2 linked regions of the Posidoniimonas corsicana genome follow. The main gene of each other region encodes a partner of the protein of the gene in region 2 in a complex. Links are inferred from orthologs where the notes say so. Each region holds a gene or a part of one and is shown on either strand. Other genes may lie near its edges.

Region 1 (5,643 bases), 2.5 Mb from region 2 along the record:
GGCGGTGGTGGCGGCGGCCTGGGTGGCGGCGGTGGCGGCTTCGGCGGCGGTGGCGGCGCCTTCAGCGTGCCGGAGGACTTGGTCCTCACTAAGCGCGCTGTCCCAACGAACGCCAGCGCCCCAGCGGTTGTGGCCGAGCCTGTCCGCAAGGCCAAGCGTGCGGCCAAGCCCAGCCCCATCAAGATTGACGATTCGATCCCGGCCGATCAGTTCTGGGCGGACTACTTTGAGGCCGGTGAGGTTGACCCCGCAGCGGTGCGTGAGACATCGCGTCAGCTGATGAAGCGCGGAGACCACGCCGGTGTGGTTGCTCTCATCCAGAACGCGTTGCGGCACGGCCAGCCCCAGCCCTGGATGTACGAGGCGCTCGGCATCGCCATGCAGGTTGCGGGCAATTCGCCGCACGACGTCGAGCGGGCCATTATGTCCGCCGTCGACTTCAGCAGCTCCGCGGACGAGCTGATCCTGATCTCTCACTACCTGACCAAGCTTGAGCTCGATAGCCGGGCGATCCAGGTTCTGCAGCAGGCGGTCAAGCTCGACCCGACGCTGAAAGAGGCCTACCTGCTCGGGATGAAGTCCGCCGAACGCACCGGCGACCTCGACGGCCTCCGCTGGGCCACGGTGGGCATCCTCAGCCGCGCCTGGCCGAGCGACCAGCAGGGCATCGAGGACGAGGCCCGCCGCCTAGCGGCCGCAACGCTCCGGCAGCTTGAGGTCGATGGACGCATCAGCGAGCACGACGCCTACAACGACGACCTGGTCGCCGCCATGCAGCGTGACTGCGTGATCCGCGTCACGTGGACCGGCGACGCCGACGTCGACCTGCTGGTCGAGGAGCCGGACGGCTCGGTCTGCTCGAGCAGCAACCCCCGCACCCCCGGCGGCGGCGTGATGCTGGGCGACACCTTCGCCACCAGTGACGGCCCCGGCCAGAAGGGCTTCTCCGAGACCTACCTCTGCCCGCGCGGCTTCAACGGCGCCTACCAGGCGGTCGTCCGTCGGGTCTGGGGTGACGTGACTGCCGGCGTCGTGACGGTCGACGTGTACACCAACTACGGCGCCCCCAATGAGAAGCACCAGCGTGGCCAGGTGGAGCTCGGCAAGGGCGACTCGGCGGTGAAGTTCGAGCTGGCCGACGGGCGTCGCGCCGAGCGTGTTGACGAGCAGCAGTTGGTCAACGCGATCAATCGTCAGGAGGCGGTCGGACGGGCGGTTCTTGCTCAGCAGCTCGGCTCGATGTCTGACCCGGGCGTGACCGCTCTGCGTCCGGATGACCTGCAGCGGATCCGGCGCCGGCAGTTGGCCGGTGGCGGAGGGGGAGCGGTCGGCTTCCAGCCGCAGATCACCGTCCTGCCTGACGGAACCCAGCTAACGGTCAACGCCGTGGCTACCGCGGACCGCCGCTACGTGATCGTCCGCCCGGCGCCGTCGATCACGTCGATCTCGGACGTCAGCACGTTCACCTTCGCTGGCGCCTCGCAGGACGCCGACGACGGCAATGACGACGGCGACGACGACGGCGACGCGGCCGCTCTGCTGCTGGGTCGGCGTGGCGTGAACGTTGGCGGCGATGACGACGCCGGCGGGAACAACTGAGCCGGGCTAGGCGCCGGGCCAATGGGGCCCAAGCGACTCTCGCTGCAACTCGGTCAGACGGGCTACCCCCGCGGTCGCGGCGGCCACCAGCTGCTGCAGTTCCGTGGCGGAGAAGGTAGCCTCTTCACCGGTCCCCTGCACCTCGACGAAGCGGTCGCCGCCAGTCATCACGACGTTCATATCGACCTCGGCCGCGGCGTCCTCGTGGTAGTTGAGGTCCAGTCGGACACGCCGGTCTACCAACCCAACGCTCACGGCCGCGACGCTATCGCGAAACACGCGTGACGGGTCTGGCGGATCGATATCGATCGACCGGACCGCGTCCACCAACGCGACGAACGCGCCGGTGATGCTCGCGGTGCGGGTGCCGCCGTCTGCGCGGATCACGTCGCAGTCGACGGTGATCGAGCGTTCGCCGAGCGCCTCGAGGTCGACCACCGCCCGCAGGCTGCGCCCGATCAGACGCTGGATCTCGGTGGTGCGACCGTCGACTTTGGCGCGGTCGCGGGGTTTGCGGGGTGAGGTGCTGCCGGGCAGCATGTTGTACTCGGCGGTGACCCAGCCCTTGCCGCGGCCGGCCAGCCACGGCGGCACGTCGGCCGCGACGCTGGCGGTGCACAGCACCATGGTCTGCCCGGCGTGGATCATCACGCTGCCGGGCGCGTTGGACGCGAAGCCGCGTTCGATCTTGATGGGTCGGAGTTGGTCGTCCGGGCGACCGTCGATGCGTTGGCTCATGCCGGGCAGCATAGCCGTGGCGGCGGTCGAAGGGAACCGCGGCGTCCGGAAGCGTGCGGCCGCTACTTGCCGCAGTAGTCGATCGCGCGGGCAATCTCGCTCTTCATGTCCGCGCGGCGGACGATGCGGTCGATGTAGCCGTGTTCCAGCAAGAACTCGCTGGTCTGGAAACCTTCGGGCAGCTCGGTGCGGAGCGTCGCCTTGATGGTGCGGGGCCCTGCGAAGCCGATCAGCGCCTTCGGCTCGGCGAAGATCAGGTCGCCCAGCGATGCGAAGCTGGCGGCGACGCCGCCCATGGTGGGGTTGGTGAGCACGCTGATGAACAGCCCGCCCGCCTGGTCGTACCTCGCCAACGCGGCGGAGACCTTGGCCATCTGCATCAGCGACAGGATGCCTTCGTGCATCCGGGCCCCTCCGCCCGAGCCGCTGGTGATGATCAGGGGCAGGTTCTGATCGGTGGCCCGCTCAACGAGCCGCGTCAGCCGCTCGCCCACCACCGAGCCCATGCTGCCCATGATGAACGCCGAGTCGGTGACCCCGAAGGCCACGCGGCGGGCGCGGATCATGCCGGCGCCGGTGAGCGCCGCGTCGCGGAGGCCGGTCCGCTTCTGCTCGGCGACAATCCGCTGTGCGTAGGGCTTCTTGTCGGCGAAGCCCAGCGGGTCGGTGGGCATAAGGTTGGCGTCCCACTCCTCAAACGTGCCCTCGTCCAGCATGTGCCGGACGCGGTCGGCCGCGCTGAGGTACATGTGGTGGCCGCACATCGGGCAGACATTCATCTGCTCCGTGGCAGTCTTGCGGAAGATGGTCTCGCCGCAATCGCCGCAGCGAATCCACAACCCGCTGGGGACGCCGCGCTTTTCTCGCGGGCCGTTTGGGTTGGTTTCGCCTGTCGCCATGGAGGGGGACCGTTGCATCGACTGCCGAATACGTGCTATCGCGGACATGGGCTTGAGGCCCGACAGGCCCCTATCATACCAATCCCCGCGGGGCGCCACCATGCCACCGGGGGGACCCTGGGGCCGACCGCCTGGGGGCGGATTTACGCATCCTTCAGGGGGACCATCGGCTCCAGCACCTCCCAGCCTGCCTGGCCGGGCCGCCGGCCCCAGAAGTCGGTCAGCTCGTCGTGCCGCAGCACGTGGCGGACCACGCTGGCGAGTGGTTCGGGGGCGACCACCACCACCGAGTCGTGCGACTTGTGCTTCTTCAGCACCTTCCGGAGAACCTCCGAGACGCGGTTCTTGGCCGCCAGCACGGTCTCGCCCTGCGGCGGGCAGACAGTCTCCGGCTGCTCGCGCCACTGGCGGAACACCTTGGGCTGCTTCGTCTTGACGTCCTCGATCAGCATCCCCTGCCACAGCCCGTGGTCCAGGTTTGCCAGCTTGTCCAGCGTCTTGGGCCGCACGTCCAGCGCGGCGCCGACCTGCTTGGCGGTCTGCTCGCAGGACTCGCAGGGGCTGGAGTAGATCGCCTCGGGCTCGAACCCCTCGAGCTGTTCGATGACCTTCGCCACCTGCTCGCGCCCGTCCGCCGACAGCGGGATATCAAGGTTGCCCTGGACACGGCCCTGCTGGTCGTACTCGGTGGCGCCGGGGGTGATTAGCAGAATGCGGAGCATTCATGGTTTCCTGAGGAGGCGGCTCAGCCGTCGCGGCCCGAGCGGGCCAGCTGGTTGAGCGAATCAACGCGTTGCTGGTAGTCGTCCGCTCCAAACACCGCCGTGCCCGCGACCAGCAGGTCGGCCCCCGCCCGCACGCAGTCGGCGATGGTCGACGGGTTCACACCGCCGTCGACCTCGAGCAACGCGTCGCAGGCTGGGTCGTCGCGCAGGCGGCTCAGCTTCTCGAGGGCGACCGGGTCGAACTCCTGCCCGCCGAATCCGGGCATCACGCTCATCACGAGCACCAGGTCGCAGTGGGGCAGGGCGGGGAGGATCGTCTCGAGCGGCGTGGGCGGGTTCAGCGACAGGCCGGCCATGGCGCCGGACTCGCGGATTTCATCGAGCAGCGGCCGCGGGTCGTCGAGCACCTCGGCGTGGACCGTAATGCAGTCGGCGCCGGCGTCCCGGTAGCGGGCCGCGTACTCCGCCGGGTTGTCGATCATCAGGTGCACGTCCAGCGGCAGGTCTGTCACCGCGCGGATGGCCTCGATCACCGGCAGCCCGAACGACAGGTTCGGCACGAAGTGCCCGTCCATCACGTCCAGGTGCAGCCCGTGGACGCCGGTGGCCTCGATGTCCCGGATTTCCTGCTGGAGGTTGGCGAAGTCGCACGCCAGCAGCGACGGCATCAGCACCGGCGAGCGGCTGCCCAGCGAGGCGCGGACGGATTCTCTGTTGCGAAAGTTGGGCATGACCTGGAGAGCGGGCGGGCGAGGGGGCGGTCGGTCGCGGCGGCGTGCGGGCAAGCCGTCTCCGGCACGCTGCGCCCCTGTGCGGCGCGAAGAAGGGTCGTGTTGGGGCGCCGGTGGGCCGGCTGGGGCGTTCTCGCGGGTCGAAAAAAAGGGCCGCGAGTCGCGGCCTGGGTCATCCCTTTGTGCCAAGAACCGCCCCGGGCATCAAGCCCCGCCACTGGCGCCAAACCCGCATCCGCCGGGTGCGAAGGGCGGAGGGCTCGGCCTAAGTTGTTTTGAGTGCTCGCGTTGCGGTGGATGGGTGGCTGGCGGCTAGTCGTCCAGCTCGGCGGCGCGGGGCAGCTGCTCCAGGCTGTCCAGCCGGAAGAACTGCAGGAACCTGTCGGTGGTGAAGTACCGACCCTGCCCGCCCGGTTCCCCGGCCAGCTCGCGTCGCAGCAGGCCCCGACGCACAAGTTGCGACAACAGCGGCCCGCTCGACACGCCCCGCAGTTTGTCCACCGCGGCGGCGGTGGTTGGCTGTCGGTACGCCACCACCGACAGCACCTCCAGCGCCTTGGGCGAGAGCCGGACCTCCTTCACCCGCCCGTAGAACTTGTCCCGCACACGCTGCAGGTCCTCGCGCAGTTGCAGGCGGAAGCCCTCCGCGCGGTCGGCGATCTCGTACGGCGCGGCGTCACGCTGGTACTCGTTGTTCAGCTCGGCGACCGCCGTGCGGACCTCCTCGGGCGTGACGTCGCGCATCTCGGACGCGAGTTCCTCGGCGGTGCGCGGCCGGCCGTTCTCCGCGCCGACAAACAGGATCGCCTCGATGATGCCCTTCGGGCTGACCGCGCTGGGCGGCGGCGCGGGCGCCTCGTCCGGCGCATCGGAGGCGCCGCCGAGCATCTGCGCGAACGCCGCGGTCAGACGCTGAAGCGACAGCGGCGACGGCGCTTCGGTTTGTGGGGT
Region 2 (5,554 bases):
TGGCTGGCGCAACCATCAATGCTACGCCGCCCGACCCTGCCGTGCTGCCGCTTCCGCCAGTAGAGGAAGAGGCGCCAGCCGTAGCCTGCGAGGAGTGCGACAAGGTCGAACGGCCCTGGGTTGCGTTGGAACAAGACGCGTCCGGGGAGCCCCTGTTCGAGATCGGCGCCCAGTTCGACAAGGGCGTTTACATCCGGTCGACGGACCTCGACGAACGCCCGTACGCGATGTACATCGGCGGCCGGCTGCAGCTACGCTACACCGGCTTCGCGCGCGATCAATCGACCTGGACCGACGCGGCGGGCGTCACCCGCGACGTCCGCAACCGGAGCGAGTTTGACGCGGAGCGTCTGCGGCTGAATATCTCGGGGACCGCGGTGCTGCCCGAGCTCCGGTACTACCTGATCTTCGACGGCGACTCCGACGGCGCCTCGCAGGTCGACCAACTGGTCTACTTCTTCGCCTACGAGTGCGCCGAGGGGGTGGAGATCGCGGTTGGTCGGTGGAAGGTGGCGGCCGTGCGGCAGTGGCTGCTATCCTCCCGGTTCATGAGGATGGTCGACCGTTCGTTGGCCACGGAGTACTTCCGGCCAGCGTTCAGCGACGGGGTCTGGCTGTGGGGCGACATCGGAGACGCGTGCCACTACGAGTGGTCGCTCACCAACGGGCTACGCACATCATCCCACCCGGCGTTCGCAATCGACGACGCCCTGTCCGCGGCCTGCTCGGTCTACTTCGACCCCCTGGGCCCGTTCGGCCCGGGCGACGTCGACTACGCCTACCACTGCTCGCCGGTCGTGCGGGTCGGCGGCAGCTTCGCGTTCAGCAAGTCGCGCGATCGAGAAGACGCGGGCTTCGCCATCGGCGACGACAGTTTTCTGCGATTGAGCGACGGCACCCTGCTGAACGAGACCGGCGCCCTGGCGCCGGGCGAGCGGGTGCTGGGCGTCGAGACGATGGTCGCCTCGTTCGACGCCGGCCTGAAGTGGCGGGGGTGGAGCTTTACCGGCGAGTACTTCATCCGGTCGCTGCAGGACTTCACCGCGACCGGCCCGCTCGATGTCCAGCAGCTGTACGACTACGGCTACCACGCCGAGGTGGGCTGCTTCCTGATCCCCAAACGGCTGGACATCAACGCGCGGCTGTCCCAGGTCTCGGGGCTGTTTGGGGACGGCTTCGAGCGGTCCGGGGCAATCAATTGGTATTGGGGCAACGGCGATAACGACCGCGTCAACAAGCTGACGCTCGACGTGGCGGACATCGTCCGCTCGCCGGTGCGCAGCGGGCCCGCCGACTTCCTGCCGGGCGACGACGGCCTGCTGGTGCGGGCGCAGGTGCAGATCGGCTTCTAGAGTCGCTGCGTCGTCGTCCGACTACTCGCCGAACTCTTCGAGGTAGTCGGCCATCGCGGCGTTGATCACCTCCAGCGCGTGCTCCCGCCCGTAGACGTGGTCGATCCGGACCTTGGCGGCCTCTTCCGGCGTGAGCGACTTGTAGATGCTGAAGTAGTGCCGCAGGCGGTCAACCAGCACCTTCGGCAGGTCCTCCACCTCTTGCACCTCGCCCCACATCGCGTCATTGGCCAAGACGCCGATGATCTTGTCGTCGGCCTCGTCGTTGTCGAGCATCGGCAGCCCGCCCACCACCCTCGCCTTGAGGATGATCTCGGGGTTGGTGATCGGCCGCTCGCTAATGACGCAGATGTCCAACGGGTCGCCGTCGCCGGCCTTGGCGCCCGGCATCAGCCCCTTCACCCGCTTGCCGCAGAACGTGCGTGGGATGAACCCGTACAGCGTCGGCGAGAACGCCGACGTGCGGTTCGGCCGGTCGACGCGCAGGTAGCCGGTCTGCTTGTCCAGCTCATACTTGACCCGGTCGAACGGCGTCAGCTCGATGTAAGCCTGAACCAGCTCGGGGGGGCTTGGGCCCGCCTCGAGCCCGTGCCAGGGGTGGGGACGCCAGCGGTAGAACGGCTCGGGAAACGACATGCGATTGCTAATGGGGCAAGGGGACCAGGATGCTCGCCTACGCAGCTGCAGCCGCTTGAGGGGCTACGGGGCGACGTCTTCCTCGTTGACGTAGGTCTCGAGGAACCGGGTCAGCTTGCGGAAATCGCTGTGCGGCTCGATGTAGCGGACCACGGTAACCAGGGTCTCCGGGTCGACCAGCTTCTCGAACGGAACGTAAACCAGCTGCAGCTGCCCCTCGACCGAGACCATCACACCGTCCAGGCGGTTCTCGACAAGCGCCCGGTAGGCGCCCACGCCCAACTGGCTGCCGAGCATCACGTCGAACGCGTGCGGCTCGACACAGCGGGCCTCGTAGCCTAGCTGCACGGGCTTCACGGACCGCTTGCTGCCGGTCTGCCGCTCGTACTCCGCGGCGATCAGCTCCGCGAACAGCTCGTAGAGGTTGATCGCCGAGATGTTGATGTGGCCGTGGTCGTCACGCGACACGCCTTCGACGTACTTGTAGGGGAGCAGCTCCGCCAGGCCCTCGGCGATGACGATCACGCCGTATTTCTTGCCCTCCCGCTCGCGGGTCGTCATGGTCGCGACGATGCGGCGGACCACCTCGTCCATGTTCATGACGTCGCGGGAGTGGGTCTCGCCGTTGGAGTCGGTGTACTCCTCCTTCGAGCGGAACTTGCCGCGGATGTCCTCGACGCTGACCACCAGACTCGCCTCGCCGGCGATCGCCACGCCGTACGCCAGCCAGCCCGCGCTGCGGCCCATCGACTCAACCAGGAAGTAGTTCCGGTTGGCCTCGGCGTCGGCCAGCAGGTTGCGCACCTCGTGGGCCAGGAAGTCGACCGCCGTGAAGTAGCCGAAGGTGAAGTCGATGCCGCAGTAGTCGTTGTCGATGGTCTTGGGCAGGTGGACCACCGGGATCCGCGGCGAGCCTTCCGGGAGGCTGTCCTGGTACAGCTTGAACTTGTTGGCGGTCTTGAGCGTGTCGTCGCCGCCGATCGACACCAATGCGTCAACGCCCAGCGAGCGGAGGCCCTCGTACACGTTCTTAAGCGGCGCCACCCGCTCGGGGTCCTTCAGGTGCTCGGGACTCGAGACCAGCTTGCCGGGGTTCGCTCTGGCGGTGCCGATCATGATGCCCTGCCGGTTGCGTGTCCGGCTCAGCATCGGGTGATCGATCATCACGTAGTCCGTGCCCTCCTCCAGCGGCTTGTCTGCCGAGAAGTTGATCAGGCTGGAGTAGCCGTGCTTGACGCCCACCACCTCGATGCCGTTCCGCAGGAACGACACCGCCGCGGCCGAGATAACCGCGTTGGCGGCCGGAGCGGGACCGCCGGCGAAGAGGATGGCGGCCTTCTTGAAGCTGTGCTCCTGGGGCGCGGGGCGGCTGAGCGTGTTCTCGATTTTCTCGGACATAGCAGGCGGTTGGGGTGGCTGCCGCAGCGGGCGGCAGGCGGGGGGAGGAAACGGGAGCTGGTATTCTAGCGGCGGACCAGCGGGGCGCTAATGGTCGCGGCGGGCGGCGGCCCTAGCCGGCCATGAAGGTCCGCTCGACGAAGGTCGTGTCGATCCGGCCCTCGACAAACGCCGTGTGGCTGAGGATCTCCTGGTGCAGCGGGGCGACCGTCTTGATGCCGTCGACCCGCAGCTCGGCGAGCGCCCGCAGCATGCACGCGATCGCCTCCTGCCGGCTTGGCTGGTGGACGATCAGCTTGCCGATCATCGAGTCGTAGTACGGCGGGACCACGTAGCCGCTGTGCGCGTGCGAGTCGAACCGCACGCCCAGCCCGCCCGGCACGATCAGCCGCTCGATCTTGCCCGGTGACGGCTGGAAGTTGCGCGCCGGGTCCTCGGCGTTAATCCGGCACTCGATCGCGTGGCCGGTGCTGGTGATGTCCTCCTGGCAGAACGGCAGCGGGTCGCCCGAAGCGATCTGGATCTGCGACTTGATCAGGTCGATGCCGGTCACCATCTCGGTCACCGGGTGCTCTACCTGGATGCGGGCGTTGACCTCGATGAAGTAGTAGTTGCCGTCGCCGTCGACGATGAACTCGACGGTCGCGGCGTTCTGGTAGCCCGCCTGCAGGATCAGCCGCTTGGCGGCCTCGCCCATCTCGGCGCGGGTCTCGGGCGAGACGCTCGTGCTCGGGCTCTCCTCGATCAGCTTCTGGTGACGCCGCTGCACCGAGCAATCACGCTCCCACAGGTGCACGGCGTTGCCGTGGCCGTCGGCCAGCACCTGCACCTCGACGTGCCGCGGGTGTTGGATGTACTTCTCCAGGTACACCGCGCCGTTGCCGAAGGCGGCTTCGGCCTCGGCCTTGGCCTGCTGCAGCGAGGACTTGAGGGCTAGGTCGTTCGAAGCGACCCGCATGCCCTTGCCGCCGCCGCCGGCCACCGCCTTGATCAGCACCGGGAAGCCGACCTCGTGGGCGAACTTGAGGGCCTCCTCCTCGCTGTTGATCAGGCCGTCGCTGCCGGGCACCACCGGCACGCCGGCGGAGCGGGCGATATCGCGGGCGGAGTTCTTGTCGCCGAGCTGGGCCATCGCCTCGGGGGACGGCCCGATGAAGTCGATCTTGCAGCTGCGGCAGACCTCGTTGAAGTGCGCGTTCTCCGCGAGGAAGCCGTAGCCGGGGTGGATCGCCTGGACGTTGCCGACCTCGGCGGCGCTGATGATGCTGGCGATCTTGAGGTAGCTGTCGGCGGCCTTGGCCGGGCCGATGCAGTAGGCCTCGTCGGCCAGGTCCAGGTAGTGCGCGCCGCGGTCCGCCTCGCTGTAGACGGCCACGGTGCCGATGCCCAGTTCCCGGCAGGCCCGGATCACCCGCAGGGCGATCTCACCTCGATTTGCGATCAGAATGCGTTGGTACATCAGGCAGAGCTAGGGTGGCGTCAGGGGTGCGGGTGGCGGCGGGGCGGGCTAGCCTTCGAGCTGGAACAGCGGCTGCCCAAACTCGACCGAGGCGCCGTCTTCGACCAGCACCGCGGCGATCTTGCCCGAGCACTCGGCGGGGATCTCGTTGAACACCTTCATCGCCTCGACGATGCAGATGATGGTCTCTGGGCCGACCTGATCGCCGACCTTCACAAAGGCGCCCGACTCCGGGTTGGGCGACGCGTAGAACGTCCCCACCATCGGGCTCTTGATGACCGGGCCGCTGGGCGCCGCCTCGGCCGCCGGGGCGGCGGGGGCCGGTCCGCCCGGCGCCGCCGGCGCTGGCGCGGGGGCGGCGGGCGCCGGCATGTAGGCAGGGGCGGGCACGCCGGTCAGGGTCCCCTGCTCGGGCCCCCGACGCAGCTTCATCTTCTGCTCTCCCTGCTGCAGCACGATCTCAGCCAGGTCGTGCTCGTCCATCAGCTCCACGAGCTTGCGGACCTTGCGGACGTCAAACACGTCGCCCGATCCGCTGCCGGCGCCACTTGCCATATCGCTCTCCGCGCTATCTGAATTGGAAGATTTGTCTTTGGATGCCATCGTTCGCACCGTCTGCCACAAGAGACACCGACACGCCCAGGCCGCCTGTCGCGGCCCCTTGCCAATCCCGCAAGCCTAATCTAGGCCGCCCGCAGTGTGCAACCCC

What was found. The genes of interacting proteins can lie anywhere in the genome.
Region 1: the proteins of accC (region 2) and accD are in contact, whole or in part, in a solved structure (PDB 8UXZ), measured with the Escherichia coli proteins. The link is inferred for Posidoniimonas corsicana from one-to-one orthologs.

What each region holds. Positions count from the first base shown.
Region 1 is NZ_SIHJ01000001.1:3,937,687-3,943,329, reverse strand. What follows is about bases 1,343-4,313. They hold accD (acetyl-CoA carboxylase, carboxyltransferase subunit beta), read right to left. Parts: upstream 3,285-4,313; coding sequence 2,400-3,284; downstream 1,343-2,399. Other genes in these bases: rpe (ribulose-phosphate 3-epimerase), read right to left, coding at 3,982-4,313; KOR34_RS15175 (histidine phosphatase family protein), read right to left, coding at 3,380-3,958; rph (ribonuclease PH), read right to left, coding at 1,606-2,337; KOR34_RS15190 (VWA domain-containing protein), read left to right, coding at 1,343-1,599. In the rest of the region: more of KOR34_RS15190, read left to right, coding at 1-1,342; more of rpe, read right to left, coding at 4,314-4,692; SMC-Scp complex subunit ScpB, read right to left, coding at 5,005-5,643.
Region 2 is NZ_SIHJ01000001.1:1,415,415-1,420,968, forward strand. What follows is about bases 2,673-5,554. They hold accC (acetyl-CoA carboxylase biotin carboxylase subunit), read right to left. Parts: upstream 4,846-5,554; coding sequence 3,499-4,845; downstream 2,673-3,498. Other genes in these bases: KOR34_RS05425 (6-phosphofructokinase), read right to left, coding at 2,673-3,386; accB (acetyl-CoA carboxylase biotin carboxyl carrier protein), read right to left, coding at 4,894-5,400. Also shown: KOR34_RS05415 (hypothetical protein), read left to right, coding at 1-1,352; KOR34_RS05420 (inorganic pyrophosphatase), read right to left, coding at 1,374-1,988; more of KOR34_RS05425, read right to left, coding at 2,052-2,672. UniProt on the Escherichia coli protein: This protein is a component of the acetyl coenzyme A carboxylase complex; first, biotin carboxylase catalyzes the carboxylation of the carrier protein and then the transcarboxylase transfers the carboxyl group to form malonyl-CoA.